DNA from 2 places in the Heyndrickxia sporothermodurans genome. Region 2 is predicted to be linked to the other one. Evidence: a T-box and tRNA genes for the amino acid it is inferred to sense, from the RefSeq annotation. Region 2 holds a T-box; the other holds one or more tRNA genes.

Region 1 (9,809 bases), on a different contig from region 2:
AAACATGTACGCATATTGAGCACCTGTTTTAGGATCTACTGCTCTTCTCCAAGAGAAAACAAAATCTTTTGCTGTTACAGGGTCACCGTTAGACCATTTAGCATCTTTGCGAATTTTAAATGTATAAACTTTCCCATCTTTACTAATTTCAGGTTTTCCTTCTGCAAGTGCTGGTACCGGAACATCTTTGTCATTTAATGTATAAAGACCTTCTAATGTTTGTCCGAATACGATGAAACTTGCTTGGTCTGTTGCTAATGTTGGATCTCCTGTTGGGATTTCCGCAGTCTCAATCATATTGAGAACTTGGTCATTTTTTGACCCGCTATCGCCATTGCTTGAGCTTTTCTTATCGCTTCCCGCACCACATGCCGAAAGTACTAATGCAAGTGATAGGGCAATAGCAGTAAATAGATAAAATTTTGACTTTTTCATTTACTTGTCCCCTTTTTCTTTTATTGAAAAGATTCTAAAAAGCTTTTCTATTAATATTATATAATATTATTCTGATTTGTACATTATTTTAAAAAACATTTTTAACTTTTTTATGACATATTTATAGGCAAAATTACATTTATCTTCTATTTTTTACACTTTTCAATCGAAATATCGTTATAAATGTCGAAATATTGTTTTATATCAAAATAGTTTTAATTTCATTTCACAAAAGTTTTGTTTTAATTTTTATATTTTTTACTATATAATTTTCATTATCTTTATCTCCTCTTTTCCATTTCTTTTATTGAAAGGAATGATTCGATTGGTTAAAAAATATGTTATATGGGTGATTGTTTCACAAATAGTTGTCTTTCTGTTTTCTTTGGTCTTTTATCACTCCATTCATTTATTGGCATATATTAATGTTTCCTTTGTTGTCGGTGCTCTTCTTATATTAATAGCTTTAACAGGCTACATTATAAATAAAGGATTTTTTGATATTGTATTTGCTAGTTTTCAGCAAATGTTTAGTAAAATGAACGATGAAGAACGGAGACCATTGTCAAAATTAATTCCATTAAGGTACCATTTACCATTTACCGTGGGATTGGTTACGATTGTTTTAATGATCATTGCACTGTTCGTATATTATGGATAACAAAAAGGCGATTGGCGCACCAATCGCTTTTTTTGTTTACTTCTTAGTATAAATGCAAATCGCATCCCTCAAAAATTCGGTCATTCCTGGTTGCTTTTCATAGTATGATTTAAATCGTTCATCATCGACATACATTTGTGCAAGTCCTGCGTGGGCTTCTTTGCTGTATTCTTTCCAAGTAAAGGTCAACCATTGTTTATGCAAGTCTGCTGTTTTTTGTGCAAGCTCACTTGATGGATCACCCGTAGCGAAAGCTTCTACTAACGTTTCTATTACTTGTTTCTCTAGTTTTGTGAATCTTTCATATTGATCTTGAGTCATATTCATGAACTTTGCATTGGATTGGTCAATTGTTTCATTTCCGTACTTCTTTCGAACTTCATCACCGTATTTTTCTTCATTTTCCTCAATCATTTTTTTCTTAAAGCCCTCAAATTTCTCTTGATCCGTCATTTTTCTTCTCCCTTCCTTATAGCTAATCGTTTTATTTACATTTTCAATTAATAAATCTAGCTGTTTTCTTTTTTCGAGGAGTTTCTCACGATGATCCTTTAGTGCCTTTGTACTATCAAAGCCAGGAGTGTTCATGATCATTTTTATGTTTTCTAAACTAACACCTAATTCCCTGTAAAATAGAATTTGCTGCAGTCTGTCAACCTCAGTTTGCCCATAGATTCGATACCCTGATGAATTCATCCTTGCCGGCTTAAGAATGTCGATTTCATCATAATATCGAAGGGTTCTTGTACTAACTCCTGCTAATTTCGCTAGCTTTTGCACCGTATATTCCAACTTGATCACCTCCTCTTAATGTAAAGGTACACCTTTACGCAACGTTAATGTCAAATACTTTTTAATAAATTTTATAAGTAATACCCATTTTTTTGACATGGTTTGTCCTCTTATTCATATATTCAATTAAAGGAGGGATGACCATTCATACGAAAATCATTCGGTATTTAGTCGGTTATATTTTTATTACATCTGGAGTAATGAAAATAGTTAGTGAAGATTTGGGGAATTATTTTACTAGCTTAGGATTGCCTTACCCAATTTTACTAATGAATGCAGTAGCGATAATAGAACTTATTTGTGGAATCCTTATTTTAGCAAATAAATGGGTTAAACAAGCATCTATTCCGTTAATGGCCATTATGATTGCGGCAATCCTTTTAACAAAAGTGCCGATATTGCATACAGGATTGATTGCCTTTGCGTTCAATGCCAGGTTGGACATTATTATGCTGGGTCTATTAGCGATTCTTTACAAACAAGATATGAAAAACGTCCCTTTCAAATAACTGAAAGGGACGTGTAGAACAAATATAGTATTATTCGCTCAAATCTACATTATGATAAACTTGTTGAACATCTTCCAAATCCTCTAATACATCAATCATTTTTTCAAATTGTGCTTTTGCATCTTCTGGAAGTGTTATTTCGTTTTGGGCAAGCATAGTTAATTCAGCAACTGTAAATTCCGTGATTCCGGCACCTTTCAATGCTTCTTGTACGGCATGGAATTGATCAGGTTCGGCGTAGACAATGACAGAATCTTCTTCTTCAATAATGTCACGAACATCGATATCCGCTTCCATTAAAATTTCGAGTACTTCGTCCGCAGACTTTCCTTCAAGTCCGATCACAGCTGTTGCATCAAACATATATGCGACAGAACCACTGACACCCATATTACCGCCATTTTTACCAAAGGCTGCACGCACTTCTGATGCTGTCCGGTTCACATTATTTGTTAATGCATCGACGATAACCATTGAGCCATTTGGTCCAAAACCTTCGTAACGAAGCTCATCATAGTTTTCGTCTGAACCGCCTTTTGCTTTTTCAATTGCACGGTCGATAATATGTTTTGGTACGTTATATGTTTTCGCACGTTCAAGTACGAATTTTAATGCTTGGTTAGATTCAGGGTCTGGTTCACCTTGCTTTGCAGCTACATATATTTCACGACCGAATTTCGCATAGATACGACTTGTATTTGCGTCTTTTGATGCCTTTTTTTCTTTAATATTATTCCACTTACGTCCCATTATGAACACTCTCTTTCCACTTTAACTCTACTCAAAAATAGTAATACGAAATAAGCTACTTCATCAAGTTTTTTTCAAAATAGCTACAAGGGAACTTTTCCCATTACTCATCGCTATATTCTTCGTTTACTATTATACATTAAATGTAATAAAAGTATCGAGTAGTTAGCAAAAAAAGTAAGATCAAATGAATGGTGATGAAAAGAAGTGCAAAATCCATTTTAGATTTTGCACTTCTAGTAAACTATTAACCTTTTCTCATTCGATTAACTTCGTCAGCAACAAATTGTACGGATGTTCCAACAATTACCTGAATACTATGTGGACCAACAATATTAATCCCTGGTACTCCAGTTGCCTTAATCTTATTTTGGTCAACAGCGTTCATATCTTTTACTTCAACTCTTAAACGAGTTGTACAATTATCTACAGAAGTCACGTTCGCATCTCCGCCAAGACCTTCATAAATCTTAGTAGCCAATACTGTAAATTTATTATTTTTATCCGTTGCTGTACTTACTCCTTCATTGTCATCTACTATTTCTTCGCCTCTACCTGGAGTTGCCAAATTAAATTTCACAATAATAAAGCGGAATAAGAAGTAGTAAATAACCGCAAATACGAGACCTTGAACAATTAACATATAAGGTTGATTTGCAATTGGAATTTTCAAGCTTAATAAAAAGTCGACTAAACCTGCACTAAATCCGAACCCGGCTGTCCAATGGAATAGGGCGGCAATCATAAGTGATAGACCCGTTAAAATTGCATGGACAAAATACAAAGCTGGTGCAGCAAACATGAAAGCAAACTCAAGTGGTTCTGTAACACCAGTGAAAAATGCTGCGAATCCAGCGGCCATCATCAGGGCTGCTACCTGTTTCTTTTGCTTTGTTTTTGCTGTGTGGTACATTGCAAGGGCTGCTGCTGGTAAACCAAACATCATTACTGGGAAGAATCCTGCTTGATACATTCCAGTAACACCTTTCGTACCTTTGTTTGCCCAGAACTTGCCGATATCATCGATTCCTGCTACATCAAACCAGAAAACAGAGTTTAACGCATGGTGTAAGCCTGTTGGGATTAATAATCTGTTGAAGAATCCGTAAAGGCCCGCACCTGCAGCGCCTAATTTACTTATCGCTTCCCCGAATGAAACTAAACCTGTGAATACTACTGGCCAAACGAAAAACAAAATTACTGATACAACTAGCATAGAAACCGCTGTCATAATTGGAACTAAACGTTTTCCACTAAAGAAAGCCAATGCATCTGGTAATTGAACTTTACTAAATCGATTATACATATTTGCGGCAACAAGACCTGAAATAATACCAATGAACGCATTTCCTATTTTGGCAAAGGCAGGACTAACAGCTTTTGGATCAATGCTCTTTAACATTGCTACAGTATCTGTTGATAATAATGTTGTTACAACTAAATAAGCAACCAATCCACTTAGAGCCGCGGAACCATCTTTTTCTTTCGACATCCCTAAAGCAAGACCAACAGCAAATAGAATTGGAATGTTATCAATAATTGATTTTCCCGCACTAATTAAAAACGCGGCTGCCACATTTCCGGATCCCCAACCTGTAGGGTCAATCCAATAACCAATCCCCATCAATATAGCTGCTGCTGGTAATACAGCAACTGGTAACATCAATGATTTACCCATTCTTTGTAGATATTTCTTCATGGTAACTATTCCCCCCTAATAAAAACTTATCTGATTATTACTTAGTAGTTACTTCATCCGAACAAAACATTTTAATAAAAGAAGTTTTCTATAAAATAAAATGAATAAGAGAAAATACAAAAGATGGCACTTTCTATATAAAGAAGAATTCTATCAAATTATTAAAATGGTTCGTGATGTGAGTACTACTAATTACACTTCATTTCCCCTTTGCCTCACCTCCTTAAATTTTTTGATTTATTAACCCCACTGTTTTCTTAGTCTTTCAATATGGAGGGTAATATACCCTAGTTCATGTTCGGGCAAAGTGATGCGATATGAACTCAATATATTCTTTGCTATTTCTGTGGCACATTGATAGGACAGAGGAAATTTCTTTTTAATCATTTCAATCATTTCATTATCCATCGTATGGAGTTCATTTTGATTCATTCGCGTTAATGCAAATCGTAAATGTGTGATTAAGCGATGATAAGAGATATCGTCTTCATGAATATGGATGTTCAAAAACTCCGTTATTGTTTGAACAATATCTCTAATAATCGTAGTTTGAATAACGGTTTGACGCATATCGCCGCCCTGATCTTTCATTGTGTGAATATGGAGGGCGATATACGCAGCTTCATCAATGGGGAGTTCGATATTACATTTTTCTTTAATATATTTGATTGCCCAAAGACCGATTTCATACTCTTGTTTATAAAGTATTTTTATTTCATGTAATAACTTGTTTTTTAAATGAATGCCTTCCTGTTCTCTTTCTATCGCGAATGAAAGATGGTCGGTTAAGGCTATATGAATATGTTCATTTAACTTTGAACCAATATACTCTTCTGCATAAGTAATGATTTTTTCAGAGATGATAAAATGCTCTTCTGGGATTCGATTCAAAAGCTGTTGAAGTTTTTCATTTTCCTTCATGACAAATAGTTTTTCAATTTTTTGTTGATTGACAACATCATTTTTCTTTTTCCCATATACAATTCCTGTGCCAATTGCTATTTTCTCTTCCTGCCCATCCCTTACTACAACAGCATTATTATTTAGAATCTTTGATATCTTCATCGAGCCATCTCCTTGTTTTCACTATACGAAACAGTGTATTACTTATCGGAAGATGTTATCACTATCGTTTTTCCCTGTAAACCTTCCTTTTCTTCTGTAACAGTATACTGTTTCTTACCTTCCATACTATTAGTAATTACTATCGGGGTTATCGTGCTTTTGGCATTTTTCTTAATATATTCCCAATCCACTTCAATTAGTAGTTGCCCGGCAGAAACTTTGTCTCCATCCTTAACAGCCACATTAAATCCTTCTCCCTTTAAAGCAACCGTTTCTAATCCTACATGGATGAGTATTTCTGAACCATCATTTGCACGTATACCAACTGCATGCTTTGTTGGCGCAACCTGAATGACTGTTCCACTAGCAGGGGCATAGATATTTCCATTCGATGGTAGAATAGCGACCCCTTCCCCCATCATCTTTTGGCTAAAAACTGGATCTGGTACTTCTTCAATTGGAACAATTTGTCCATTAACTGGTGCATATATGTGTAATTCTTCTTTTTCTTTTTTAAAAAAATTAAATTTCATCGTAAGGACTCCTTTTTTCCTATGTTACAAATATTCATGGTTTAGCAAACAGTGATCAAATAAAACTATAAAAAGGCATGGCAGCACAATAAAAGGGTTAACCCTTTTACATACCACCATGCCTGATCGTATCAGTAACATGTGATCAATATCTTATTATTAGGTATATAGTAACATTCTCTCTACAAAAAGACAAGTAAGCGGTAACATTTTTTAAAACTTTTTATCCACGATAAGAATTTCGATGTCGTAGCTTGTAAATGAGTGCAGCGACTAAATTAGATGGCAGGTTCAAAAGATTGCCTTGAAGATTAAAATTTAGTTGTTCTTCCTCGAAGCTCATTTTTTCATACATTTCATTATGGTGCATATTTGCTTTCTTTTTTTGCTCCTTTATGGAAGAAATATTATTATACTCGATTGGGATCATTACGAGGAAATACAAAATTAAAACCGACCATATTATAATAAACGCGATATCCATACTACCACTCCTTTGTAGAAAATGATTGTTTCTACAATGTACTACGGATCGGGAAAGAAAATGTTTCATTCATTTAAATACATTTCTTTTATTTATTTGATCTCATGGATTCACTAATATTCCTTTTTACTTCCTCAACATTTGTATTACTGTATATACTTGTTCCATGACCGCCTGTTGTTTTAGCCAACCATTCCTTCACTTCATTATAAGACATGCCTGACTGCGCATTTTTTCTTTTCACGTCATCAATGCTTGTTCCAGCTACTGTAAATCCGCTATTATTACTTTGGTTTTCGCTCATAATATCCCTCCTAATACTATTTTCCATCATCAATATATTTTTATACTGTTGTCTTAGATATGCTCATAAAGTTTGTTGTTTATGAAAAAACAATGTCCGTTCCTTTCCGCTGCAGGAGCTTGCTTTTTCGCGGTGAGAAGTCGAGCCTCCTCGGCGCTACTGCGCCTGTGGGGTCACGACCTTTCCTCTATGTCCCGCAGGAGTCAAGCTCCTTCCGCTCCAATCCACTCAGCATTTTTAATATTATTTTGTGTTTAAAGAAAAACAACAATTTATCAGAAAAGAAGCTAAAGTACACAAAAAACTAGCTAAAATATGTAGCTAGTTTTTTTTAATAAAGAATATTTTTTTGAATGGGCCTAAATGGACTCGAACCATCGACCTCACGCTTATCAGGCGTGCGCTCTAACCAGCTGAGCTATAGGCCCTTTATGTAAATTTGGAGCGGGTGATGAGAATCGAACTCACGACAACAGCTTGGAAGGCTGTAGTTTTACCACTAAACTACACCCGCAAATATAAAATAATTTTCTATGGGGCGGCTGATGGGAATCGAACCCACGAATGTCGGAACCACAATCCGATGCGTTAACCACTTCGCCACAGCCGCCATAATAATTGACAGGGGTAGTAGGAATCGAACCCACATCAAAGGTTTTGGAGACCTTCGTTTTACCATTAAACTATACCCCTAACTGGTGGAGGGGGACGGATTCGAACCGCCGAACCCTAAGGAGCGGATTTACAGTCCGCCGCGTTTAGCCACTTCGCTACCCCTCCGATAAAGATAGTTATTAAGGGATAAATGATATTTAATGGCGGTCCGGACGGGACTCGAACCCGCGACCTCCTGCGTGACAGGCAGGCATTCTAACCAGCTGAACTACCGGACCGATTTATAAGTTACTTTTATGGCGGAGGAAGAGGGATTCGAACCCCCGCGCGGTGTAACCCGCCTGTCGGTTTTCAAGACCGATCCCTTCAGCCAGACTTGGGTATTCCTCCACTTTATGGACCCTGTAGGACTCGAACCTACGACCGGACGGTTATGAGCCGTCTGCTCTAACCAGCTGAGCTAAGGGTCCATCATTATTTATAATTTTATAGCGGCGGAGGGGATCGAACCCCCGACCTTACGGGTATGAACCGTACGCTCTAGCCAGCTGAGCTACACCGCCATGATAAGAAAAGCGCAAGCGCCTTGATTAGGCGCTGGAGCTGGACAGAAATGAAATGTCATGCTTTCATTTTCCTTTTAAAAAAATGGAGCCTAGCGGGATCGAACCGCTGACCTCCTGCGTGCAAAGCAGGCGCTCTCCCAGCTGAGCTAAGGCCCCATCATACTATTTGTATATTTTGAATGGTCGGGAAGACAGGATTCGAACCTGCGACCCCATGGTCCCAAACCATGTGCTCTACCAAGCTGAGCTACTTCCCGTACTAAATGGCGCGCCCGAGAGGAGTCGAACCCCTAACCTTTTGATCCGTAGTCAAACGCTCTATCCAATTGAGCTACGGGCGCATATTATGAAAGTTATTTTGCTTCGTAAAAAACTTTGGTGCCGAGGACCGGAATCGAACCGGTACGGTAGTCACCTACCGCAGGATTTTAAGTCCTGTGCGTCTGCCAGTTCCGCCACCCCGGCAAGGGTTATCTGGAGCGGAAGACGGGATTCGAACCCGCGACCCCCACCTTGGCAAGGTGGTGTTCTACCACTGAACTACTTCCGCAATTTTGATGAGCCATGAAGGACTCGAACCTTCGACCCTCTGATTAAAAGTCAGATGCTCTACCGACTGAGCTAATGGCTCAAAATATAATAAAGTTTTCTTTATCGATCCTATAACCAGTAATCCAAATAATATATGGTGCCGGCCAGAGGACTTGAACCCCCAACCTACTGATTACGATTCAGTTGCTCTACCAATTGAGCTAGGCCGGCGGATTAAGATATACTTCCAATATTTAATCTGCTAAAGAAGGTCGTCCAGCTTTCAGAATGATTATTCAAGAAGCTTCTCAAGCTGTACGCTGATGTTCCGCTTTGTAGCTTATTCGTTCGTGCTCTACCAATTGAGCTAGGCCGGCGGATTACACTTTTAAATTATCAAATAATGGTGGAGGATGACGGGATCGAACCGCCGACCCCCTGCTTGTAAGGCAGGTGCTCTCCCAGCTGAGCTAATCCTCCATATGGTGACCCGTACGGGATTCGAACCCGTGTTACCGCCGTGAAAGGGCGGTGTCTTAACCGCTTGACCAACGGGCCAAAACTTGTAAATTTCAGCAAAATAATAGCCCCAAATAGGGGCATAGCCTGGCAACGTCCTACTCTTGCAGGGGGAGAGCCCCCAACTACCATCGGCGCTGAGAAGCTTAACTTCCGTGTTCGGGATGGGAACGGGTGTGACCTTCTCGCCATAATTACCAGACTATTTATTTAAGGGATTGTTCCCTCAAAACTAGATAGATGAGAAATAGTAATAACGTTGAATCAACCTGTCCAGCTGCGGGCGCTATCGGCTCGCGTCACTTCACTTCTTCTGTCGAAGTCTTCCAGACTTCTCCGCCAGAAG
Region 2 (9,137 bases):
GTCTTTAGGACCCACTTCTAGACGAACTGGGATTCCCTTCATTTCAGATTCATTGAACTTCCAGCCAGGCATTTTGTCGCTTGCATCGATATCGACTCTTGCAACTTTCTTCAATTGATCTCTTAGCTCATATGCTTTATCAAGGACGCCCTCTTTATGCTGTGCAATCGGTACGATCATCACTTGTTTTGGAGCAACTTTTGGCGGTACTACAAGGCCGCGATTGTCACCATGGACCATAATTAACGCACCGATTATTCTTGTAGTAATTCCCCATGAAGTTTGGTGTACAGTTTGAAGTTCACCATTTTTGTCGGTAAATTGGATACCGAATGCTTCGGCAAAGCCGGTTCCTAAATAGTGGGAGGTACCTGATTGCAATGCTTTTCCGTCATGCATTAAGCTTTCAATCGTTAACGTATGAACTGCACCGGCGAATTTTTCCTTATCCGTTTTACGACCGCGAAGTACAGGTATTGCAAGATATTTTTCACATACTTCAGCATACATATCAAGCATTCTTGCCGTTTCTTCCTGGGCATCCTCGCTTGTAGCATGACATGTGTGCCCTTCTTGCCATAAGAACTCTAATGAGCGTAAGAATGGTCTTGTTGTTTTTTCCCAGCGAACGACATTCGCCCATTGATTATATAATTTAGGTAGATCACGATAGGAGTGTATGATATTCGCATAATGTTCACCAAATAGAACTTCCGATGTTGGACGGATAACTAAGCGTTCTGCTAATTCTTCTGAACCCCCATGTGTGACCCAAGCAACTTCAGGTGCAAAACCTTCAATATGATCTTTTTCCTTTTGTAATAGACTTTCAGGAATAAGTAAAGGCATGTAAATATTTTCATGACCTGTTTCTTTAATTTTTCCGTCTAGTATGTCACGGATATTTTCCCAAATGGCAAAACCGTATGGGCGGATAATCATTGACCCTCTTACTGATGAGTAATCAACTAAATCAGCCTTTTTTACAACATCTGTATACCATTGTGCAAAATCATCTTCCATTGCGGTAATCTCTTCAACAAACTTTTTATCCTTTGCCACAATACATCTTCCCTTCTATTTTTTTAAACGCAAAAAGACCTCGATTCCTTAAAAGGGACCGAGGTCTGGTGGTACCACCCTTATTTACAGCATTGCTGTACACTTCATTATTGATAACGGTTCGTGTAAACCGCTTGTATCTTAAGTAAGATCGATACAGAACTCCAAGGCAGGTTCAAATGCTGTCTTTAGAAACTTTTCACCAATTGTTTCCTCTCTAGAAAAGACGGACACACTCTACTAGTCCTTTTCAACGTTTTTTTATATATAATTTTTTAAAAAATATACTAATTTTTTTATCCAATGTCAAGCGACTTTATACTATTTTATCTTTTTATTCTTTTCATTTTGAACATCTAGAACATCTAAAAGGAATACGAAAACTGGGATTCCTAATATTAAGCCCCAGACACCGAAGAAATGCTCCGAAAAGATTAATACAATAAATGTATAAAATACTGGAAGGTTTGTCTTTGAAGACATTAATTTTGGATTTAATACATATGCTTCAACCGCATGAACAATCACTACGATAATCACTACATATAATACTTGAATAAAACCGCCTATACTATATGCTATGAAGCAAAGCGGAATTAGTGAGATAATTACTCCTGCTACCGGTATTAATCCTAGGAAGAAAATCATAATTGCTAAGCCAAACAATTGCGGAAATCCCATAATGGAAAGGGCAATCGTTGTTAATACCGTATTTACAATCGCTATAATAAATTGCGCTTCAATTACCTTACCAAAAGTTAATGCGAATTTTTTGCTAAAAAACTCAATCTCATCATAAAACGGAGATACTTTGCTTGTTTTAAATTTCTTTGTAAAGTCAATGAGTCTCTCTTTTTCCAAAAGGTAAAATATACTTAGTATGAGAGATAAAAATACATCTATGCTCAATTTTCCTATATTAGTGAAATATCCAAGCAGGAACGTAAATCCTTGTTTTAAAAAGTTGGTTATTTCATTTTTTTCTATTATCTTCTCAACAATATAGTTCACCACTACATTATCTTGCGGCTGGGAATAGAATTCAATCAGTTGCTTGATTAGTTGGGTTATTTCATTGATGAGTACCGGTAAATATTTACTAATACCGAGCGATAATAGGCCGACACTGGCAACATATAGGACAACAACCGTTAATTTGCGATTTACATGTAATCGTCTAGAAACAAATACTGATAGACGGTCCATTAAAAACGCAAAAATAAATGTTAGCAGTATTAAATTCATCATACTTCTCAAAAAATATATTATAAGTGCAAGTAAAGCAAATATAATGAAACGCTTTACACTTCTTTTTTGAAAAAAACCGCTAACAAACTCTGCCATCTTATCGCTTTCCTCCCAAGCTCTTGAATTTAAACAACTTACACCTCACATATTACTTTATTTTCTCATACTTTCATACTATATTATCAAAAAAATTTATGTTTTTTTATAATTTTATGTTTCTAATAATTTGTCTCATACTTTTTATCCTTAAATTTTTGTTTTTAATTGTTGGGAAAATTGACGGATAATATAAAAAACTGCCTGCGAGGGCAGCTCTTTATGATAAATTACTTGGCAATACCTCTTGATTATTCCCTTGAAATTTATTCCTTCCTTTATCCTTCTTATGAGTTGTATCTAAACGTTTCTCTAATGCCCGAGAAAGAAGTGATAATGCATAATTAACAACAAAATACATTAGGGCTACCATAATGATAATCGGAATGATTTGATTTCCGCCTTTTGGGCCGCTATAGATACCTTGTGCATTATGAAGAAGTTCCGGTAAAGCAATAATTACTGCTAAGGAGGTATCTTTTAACAATGAAATAAATTGACTAACTAATGGAGGTATCATTCTTTTTAATGCTTGTGGAAGAATGATATGCCACATCGTTTGTACGTAATTTAATCCGGAAGACCTTGATGCCTCAATTTGTCCTTTTTCAATAGAGTTTAAACCGCTTCGGACGATTTCAGATATCATTGCCGATTCGAAAATCGTTAATGCAGCAATAGCTGCTGTCATAACCCCCATTTTAATTCCTACTTCAGGCAGTGCGAAATAAGTAAAAAAGATAATTAATATTAAGGGAAGATTACGTATTGCTTCAACAAGAACAGCGACTATTTTTGAAAAAACAGGTATTTTTGCATATCTAAATATTCCAAGAAGGCTTCCTATAACAAAACTTAAAATAATTGATATAAAAGCAACTTCTAATGTAACTAAAAAACCTTTAAGTAAGTAGCTAATGTTTCCACTGGAGTACGCGCCTACAAAATCCATCATTTATCCCCCCTCTTTTAATAGCTTTTTGCCAATCTTCTTTCTAAATAATTGACAAATAAACTTAACGGGATGGTTAATATTAAATAAAATAATCCAACAAATATATACGTATCAAAAATGGCATAGTTTTTTTGTGCGATATAGTCGCCAAAATACATTAATTCTAAACCTGCTGCTACTCCAAGTATGGATGAATTTTTAACAAGATTTATAAATTGATTACCTATTGGAGGTATGACAATTTTAACTGCTTGAGGCAAAATAATGTACCTCATTGTTTGGATATAATTAAGGCCCGATGAACGTGCCGCTTCCATTTGTCCTTTATCAACAGATTGAATTCCGGCACGGACAGCTTCTGCTATAAAGGCTGCAGTATAAATTGTAAGGGCAATCGTTCCGGCTACAAATCCACTAAAATTAAATATTGAACTCAATCCGTGATAAAAGAAAAATAAAATAACGATTAGTGGAATATTTCTAATAAACTCGACAAAGCATGCACCAAAGAAATTTAGTATTTTAAACGGGGCAATACGCATGATTGCTACAATTACCCCTAATACAAAACTACAAACAAGGCCGATGAGGCTCACTTTAATCGTTTGAAGAAATCCATCCATATACAAATCAAAATAATTAGTTAATACGGAGAAATCAAGCATAATCTCCCTCCCTTTTTAAAACAAGGCTAATATTTTAAGAGGACAAGCCTCAGCCCATCCTCCTAAGAAAAGTTATTCTTTAATCCACTTCTCTTTAATTTTGTCGTATTCTCCACTGTCTTTAAGTTCTTTTAAAAATTTGTTGATATAATCAGTGAATTCTTTATCACCCTTTTTAACAGCAATTCCGTAAGGCTCTTCTGTAAAAGTACCGCCAACTACTTCATAGTTGCTGTCTTGTGCAGCCATACCATAAAGAATAGAGTTGTCAGTTGTAAGGGCATCACCTTTACCGGACTTTAATGCTGTGAATGCTTCTGCATAGTTTTCAAATTCTAACAGTTCAGTATCAGGAGCAACCTTTTTCACGTTCTCTCCGGAAGTAGCACCTTTAACAGCTAAAACTTTTGTTCCTTTTTTCAAATCTTCCACACTTTTAATTGGGCTTCCCTTTTTCACAAGCAATGATTGACCAGCGTCAAAATAAACATCGGAGAAGTTTACCTCTTTTTTGCGTTCCTCTGAAATGGTCATTGTCGCGATGATGGCATCGATGTCGCCATTTTTAAGCTTAGGAATACGAGTTTTAGACGTAATTTCAACTAATTCTATTTTGTTTTCATCACCAAAGATTTTCTTTGCAAGCGCCTTAGCAATATCAATATCGAATCCTGTTACATCACCACTTTTAGGATCTTTGTAACCAAATAAATACGTATCATATTTAACACCAACAACAAATTTCCCACGATCTTTAATCTTTTCTAGTGTGCTTTTACTCGAATCTCCTGACGAAGACTTTCCACAACCTGCCATTAATGCAGCAATTAATGTAAACACTACCCCCAAAAACAACCACTTTTTCATTTTCTTCATTTACTTTTCCCCCTTATATATTTAATGATTTAACACACGTTTTAAAAAGAGCTGAGCTCGTTCAGCTTGTGGATTGGCAAAAAAGTCAGCAGGCTTGCCTTCCTCCACAATTCGCCCTTCATCCATGAAAACGACACGATTGGCCACTTCTTTAGCAAATCCCATTTCATGTGTGACTACAACCATTGTCATCCCCTCTTGTGCTAAGGATTTCATTACTTCAAGCACTTCCCCAATCATTTCCGGATCTAATGCTGAAGTTGGCTCATCGAACAACATTACTTGTGGTTTCATTGCCAATCCTCTAGCAATTGCTACCCTTTGTTGCTGACCACCTGATAATTGAGAAGGATAGGAATTTGCTTTATCAGGGATTCCTACCTTTTCTAAATAATACATAGCTGTTTCTTCAGCCTTTTTCTTATCTTCGCCGAGGACTTTTATAGGGGCTAAAGTGATATTTTGTAAAACAGTCTTATGAGGATATAGATTAAAATGTTGAAATACCATCCCTATATTTCGGCGTAATTTATTTATATCGGTTTGCTTGTCATTTACTTTAATCCCACTTACGATGAGCTCGCCGTCTGAAATTGTTTCCAGTCGGTTAATGCAGCGTAGCATCGTGCTTTTCCCTGATCCAGATGGACCAATGACAACCACTACTTCACCTTGATTGACTTCAAGATTAATATCTTTTAAAACATGAAATGACCCATAATGCTTATTAACATTTCGAAATGTTATCAATCGAACCCCCCCAATAAATTAAGAAATAGGGAACCTTCTTCTCCCTAAACTATGTTAGTTTCATCTATTTTATACAATCTTCTAAATCCCCATAATAATCTAATATTAGACTTAATTCTCTAAAATCCCTTCTTTATGGTAAAAAATTTTTTCTATTATTTTTAAATAGCTTTACTTACGACAATTTTGATCCGATTAACGATTTAATAGTTTTGTAATCTTCTATACTACTTTTTATGTTATAACTATATATACAGCAGAAAGGGGTTGTATTATGCAAAAAATTAGGCGAGCTATTGTCATACTTATGATGAGCGTTATTTTTATTCCAATGACAATAAAAGCCCAAGCAGAAACAAGTCAAGAAAGCTTGCATAATGTTAAAAAACAAATGCAACAAAATAAGAAAGCCGTCCAAGAAAAGGAAAAGGAAAAAGAAGCCTTAGGCACGGAACTGACTACTTTACAGCAACAATGGCAATCATTACAATCAGAGATTACTACAAATAAAAAAGAGTTAAGTAGTTTAGAAGGTAAAATAAAGGAAACAAATGAAGAGATTGAAAAGAAAAAAGAGGAAATAGTGAAATTGGAAGATCAAGTACTGGCAAGAGAGGATGTTATTAAAAAACGACTCGTTGCTTTACAGGAAAATGATCGTACGAATATCATTATTGATACATTATTAAATTCTGAAAGTATCGGTGACTTTCTTGATCGAGTAAGCGCCGTAGCCGTTTTATTAAAGGCTGATAATCAAATATTGGAACAACAACAAGATGATCTCGATCAAATTGAAAAAGATAAAAAAGAAATTGCCAAAAAAGAAGCGGATTTAAAAAAGGATCAGGAAGCATTAGCTTCTGCTCAGATAAAACTAGAAAATAGTTTACAAGAAAAACAGGATTCTATAACAAATCTTCAATCTAAGTATGCTTCAATTGAAAAAGATATAAAACAATCTAAGAAAAATAATGAGTCGCTTCAATCACAGATAACTACTATTCAAAACACGATTAAAAAAGAGCAGGAAGCAGCTAAGAAAAGAGTAGTGAGTATTACTAAACAAACAAGTTCAAGTTCAAGTTCGAGTACACCTACTCCCCAAAGAAGAAATAATGACAAGCCCAAAAAAGGGAAAGAGCTATACGTAACAGCAACTGCTTATAGCCATGAAGATACGAAAGGAAATATTACTGCATCAGGTTATAACATTAAGGAAAATCCTAATATGAAATTAATTGCAGTCGATCCTTCAGTTATTCCTCTTGGCAAAAAAGTTTGGGTTGAAGGTTATGGTGTTGCGATCGCGGGCGATACGGGAAGTGCCATCATTGGACATAGAATTGATGTACTCAAACCCTCTAGCAAAGAAGCCAAAGCTTGGGGACGGAAAACCGTAAAAATCATTATCTTAAATTAATACTAAAAGAAAGAGCGTTTCCCTTATAGTGGGACCGCTCTTTCTTTATTATTCTTCTATTTTTCTTAAGCGAATTAATTGATAAATATGTAAAACAACAACTTTTAACACAGCGTATGTTGGAATAATCAAAATCATTCCTAATACCCCTGCAAGATTTCCCCCTACTAAAATAAGCAATATAATCGTTAGTGGATGGACATTCAACGTTTTTCCCATTACTTGCGGTGAAACGAGATTGCTTTCAATTTGTTGGGCAACAAACATTACTATAATAACGTAAACCGCCATAATCGGATTTTGGAAGAAAGCGACAATAACTGCTGGTGTTGCCGCAATAAATGGACCGAGAAACGGGATAACATTCGTCGCCATTCCAAATAATGCAAGAATCAACGCATAATCCAATCCAATAATTAAATAGCCAATTAATAAGAGAATCCCTACAACAGAGCTCACAATTAATTGTCCTTGAATATAACCGCCCAATGCCTTATCCATATCGTGTAAAACAGAACGAATTTCCTTTTCTTTCGACTTTGGAAAAAAGCGAGTCACATTCGGCACGAATTTATCACGATCACTTAACATATAGAACAAAATGAACGGAACAATGACGAGTGAGAAAAGGAAACCGAATACGTTACTTAGAACCTTTGCGACAACTGCACCCGTTGATAAAGCGTTCGTTTGTAATTTAGTCGTTACACTGGCAATAATGTCCTTTGCAAATTGAGGAATGTATTCCTGATTTTTTTGCCAATAATTTAATGCGTCCTGCGCTGCCTTTACCATATCTGGTACATTATCTATTAAACGTTTAAATTGATCTTGTAATAATGGACCGACTAATTCAACTACCGTAACAACAATCCCAATTAGCGCAACAAATATGAGCATAATCGCAAGTTTTCTTGGAACTTTCCATCCTTCTAACAGCCTCACAACTGGTCTTGCCAAATAATATAAAATCCCCGAAATGAGAAAAGGAATAAACAAAGTTTGGATAAAAATAACTAGCGGGGTAAATACAAAACTAACTTGATTTAATAGCCAAATGATAACCAGAACGATAATCATCCCAATTCCAATATTCAAAAACTTCTTTTTTATTTTAAACACCCCTATTACCTGCTTTTCTACTATAATAATCAATTTCCCTCTCATATAAAAGAAATATTTCACTATAAATAAAAAAAGCAAAAAACCACAGGTAGTTTCCCTGTGGTTAACGAATGGAGTATGAAGAAATGATCGCCGGAATTATTTCTTTTCGCTTGGATCGTCTTCCATAATTCCTCTCATACCCTTTTTAAATTCTCTTAATGTTTCACCAGCAGCTTTTCCTAGCTTTGGCAATTTAGATGGTCCGAAAATTAACAGAGCAACAACAACAATTAACAGAATTTCTCCGAATCCTAAGTTACCCATTATTTCATCTCCTAAATGTAATTAATCATTCATAATTACAATCACAATAAGTTCTAGGGCTATTTTAATCCTAAATACTTTAATTTTCAAGCAACAAAAAATGGACGTATGGTGAACATTGCTTTCTCCATGTTGTTTTGAATAGAAAAAATAGTAAAAAGCTAAGAAATTCTTTTTACAGGGATAACATTTTTAGCCTATTGGTTTGGAATTGCTCCAAAAGGAAACGAGACGGTCGTTTCACAAATTGCTGCACAAACATTTGGGCGTAATTTCCTTTATTATTTCGTCCAAGGGACAACTGCCTTAATTTTAGTTCTCGCAGCGAATACAGGATTTTCAGCATTTCCGATGTTAGCTTATAGTTTAGCAAAAGATAAATACATGCCCCGCATGTTCTCAATAAGAGGAGATCGTTTAGGTTATTCAAACGGGATCATTTTCTTAAGTATTGCTTCGATTATTCTTATTATTGCTTTTAAAGGGAAAACAGAGCATTTAATTCCTTTATATGCGGTAGGTGTATTCATTCCTTTTACACTTTCCCAAACAGGAATGATCTTGAAATGGATAAGACAAAAGCCTGAGGGATGGGTGATTAAGTTAATTACGAATTTAGTCGGTGCGCTAA

What was found. A T-box is a leader RNA that pairs with one kind of tRNA and senses whether it is charged. The one in region 2 lies ahead of proS (proline--tRNA ligase), so its partner is inferred to be a tRNA-Pro.
Region 1: it encodes a tRNA-Pro, which carries the amino acid that the T-box ahead of proS (proline--tRNA ligase) is inferred to sense. The anticodon was not compared.

What each region holds. Positions count from the first base shown of each region.
Region 1 covers NZ_NAZB01000010.1:65-9,873, reverse strand. The annotation lists gene B5V89_RS03680 (peptide ABC transporter substrate-binding protein) at 1-435, opposite strand, end outside; gene B5V89_RS03675 (DUF3899 domain-containing protein) at 761-1,096, shown strand; gene B5V89_RS03670 (MerR family transcriptional regulator) at 1,133-1,888, opposite strand; gene B5V89_RS03665 (DoxX family protein) at 2,026-2,397, shown strand; gene B5V89_RS03660 (YebC/PmpR family DNA-binding transcriptional regulator) at 2,428-3,147, opposite strand; gene nagE (N-acetylglucosamine-specific PTS transporter subunit IIBC) at 3,395-4,846, opposite strand; gene B5V89_RS03650 (PRD domain-containing protein) at 5,087-5,911, opposite strand; gene B5V89_RS03645 (PTS sugar transporter subunit IIA) at 5,950-6,444, opposite strand; gene B5V89_RS03640 (DUF3949 domain-containing protein) at 6,668-6,928, opposite strand; gene B5V89_RS03635 (gamma-type small acid-soluble spore protein) at 7,017-7,232, opposite strand; tRNA gene B5V89_RS03630 (tRNA-Ile) at 7,587-7,660, opposite strand; tRNA gene B5V89_RS03625 (tRNA-Gly) at 7,673-7,746, opposite strand; tRNA gene B5V89_RS03620 (tRNA-His) at 7,767-7,842, opposite strand; tRNA gene B5V89_RS03615 (tRNA-Trp) at 7,855-7,925, opposite strand; tRNA gene B5V89_RS03610 (tRNA-Tyr) at 7,929-8,012, opposite strand; tRNA gene B5V89_RS03605 (tRNA-Asp) at 8,049-8,125, opposite strand; tRNA gene B5V89_RS03600 (tRNA-Ser) at 8,145-8,237, opposite strand; tRNA gene B5V89_RS03595 (tRNA-Ile) at 8,244-8,317, opposite strand; tRNA gene B5V89_RS03590 (tRNA-Met) at 8,337-8,410, opposite strand; tRNA gene B5V89_RS03585 (tRNA-Ala) at 8,497-8,569, opposite strand; tRNA gene B5V89_RS03580 (tRNA-Pro) at 8,594-8,670, opposite strand; tRNA gene B5V89_RS03575 (tRNA-Arg) at 8,678-8,754, opposite strand; tRNA gene B5V89_RS03570 (tRNA-Leu) at 8,790-8,878, opposite strand; tRNA gene B5V89_RS03565 (tRNA-Gly) at 8,889-8,963, opposite strand; tRNA gene B5V89_RS03560 (tRNA-Lys) at 8,972-9,044, opposite strand; tRNA gene B5V89_RS03555 (tRNA-Thr) at 9,100-9,175, opposite strand; tRNA gene B5V89_RS03550 (tRNA-Val) at 9,349-9,424, opposite strand; tRNA gene B5V89_RS03545 (tRNA-Glu) at 9,428-9,502, opposite strand; rRNA gene rrf (5S ribosomal RNA) at 9,549-9,665, opposite strand.
Region 2 covers NZ_NAZB01000028.1:765-9,901, forward strand. The annotation lists gene proS (proline--tRNA ligase) at 1-1,023, opposite strand, end outside; T-box leader at 1,113-1,325, opposite strand; gene B5V89_RS12695 (AI-2E family transporter) at 1,384-2,406, opposite strand; gene B5V89_RS12700 (amino acid ABC transporter permease) at 2,627-3,358, opposite strand; gene B5V89_RS12705 (amino acid ABC transporter permease) at 3,376-4,026, opposite strand; gene B5V89_RS12710 (transporter substrate-binding domain-containing protein) at 4,099-4,902, opposite strand; gene B5V89_RS12715 (amino acid ABC transporter ATP-binding protein) at 4,924-5,652, opposite strand; gene B5V89_RS12720 (3D domain-containing protein) at 5,927-7,075, shown strand; gene B5V89_RS12725 (AI-2E family transporter) at 7,124-8,197, opposite strand; gene B5V89_RS12730 (twin-arginine translocase TatA/TatE family subunit) at 8,339-8,506, opposite strand; partial or broken gene B5V89_RS12735 (amino acid permease) at 8,675-9,137, shown strand, end outside.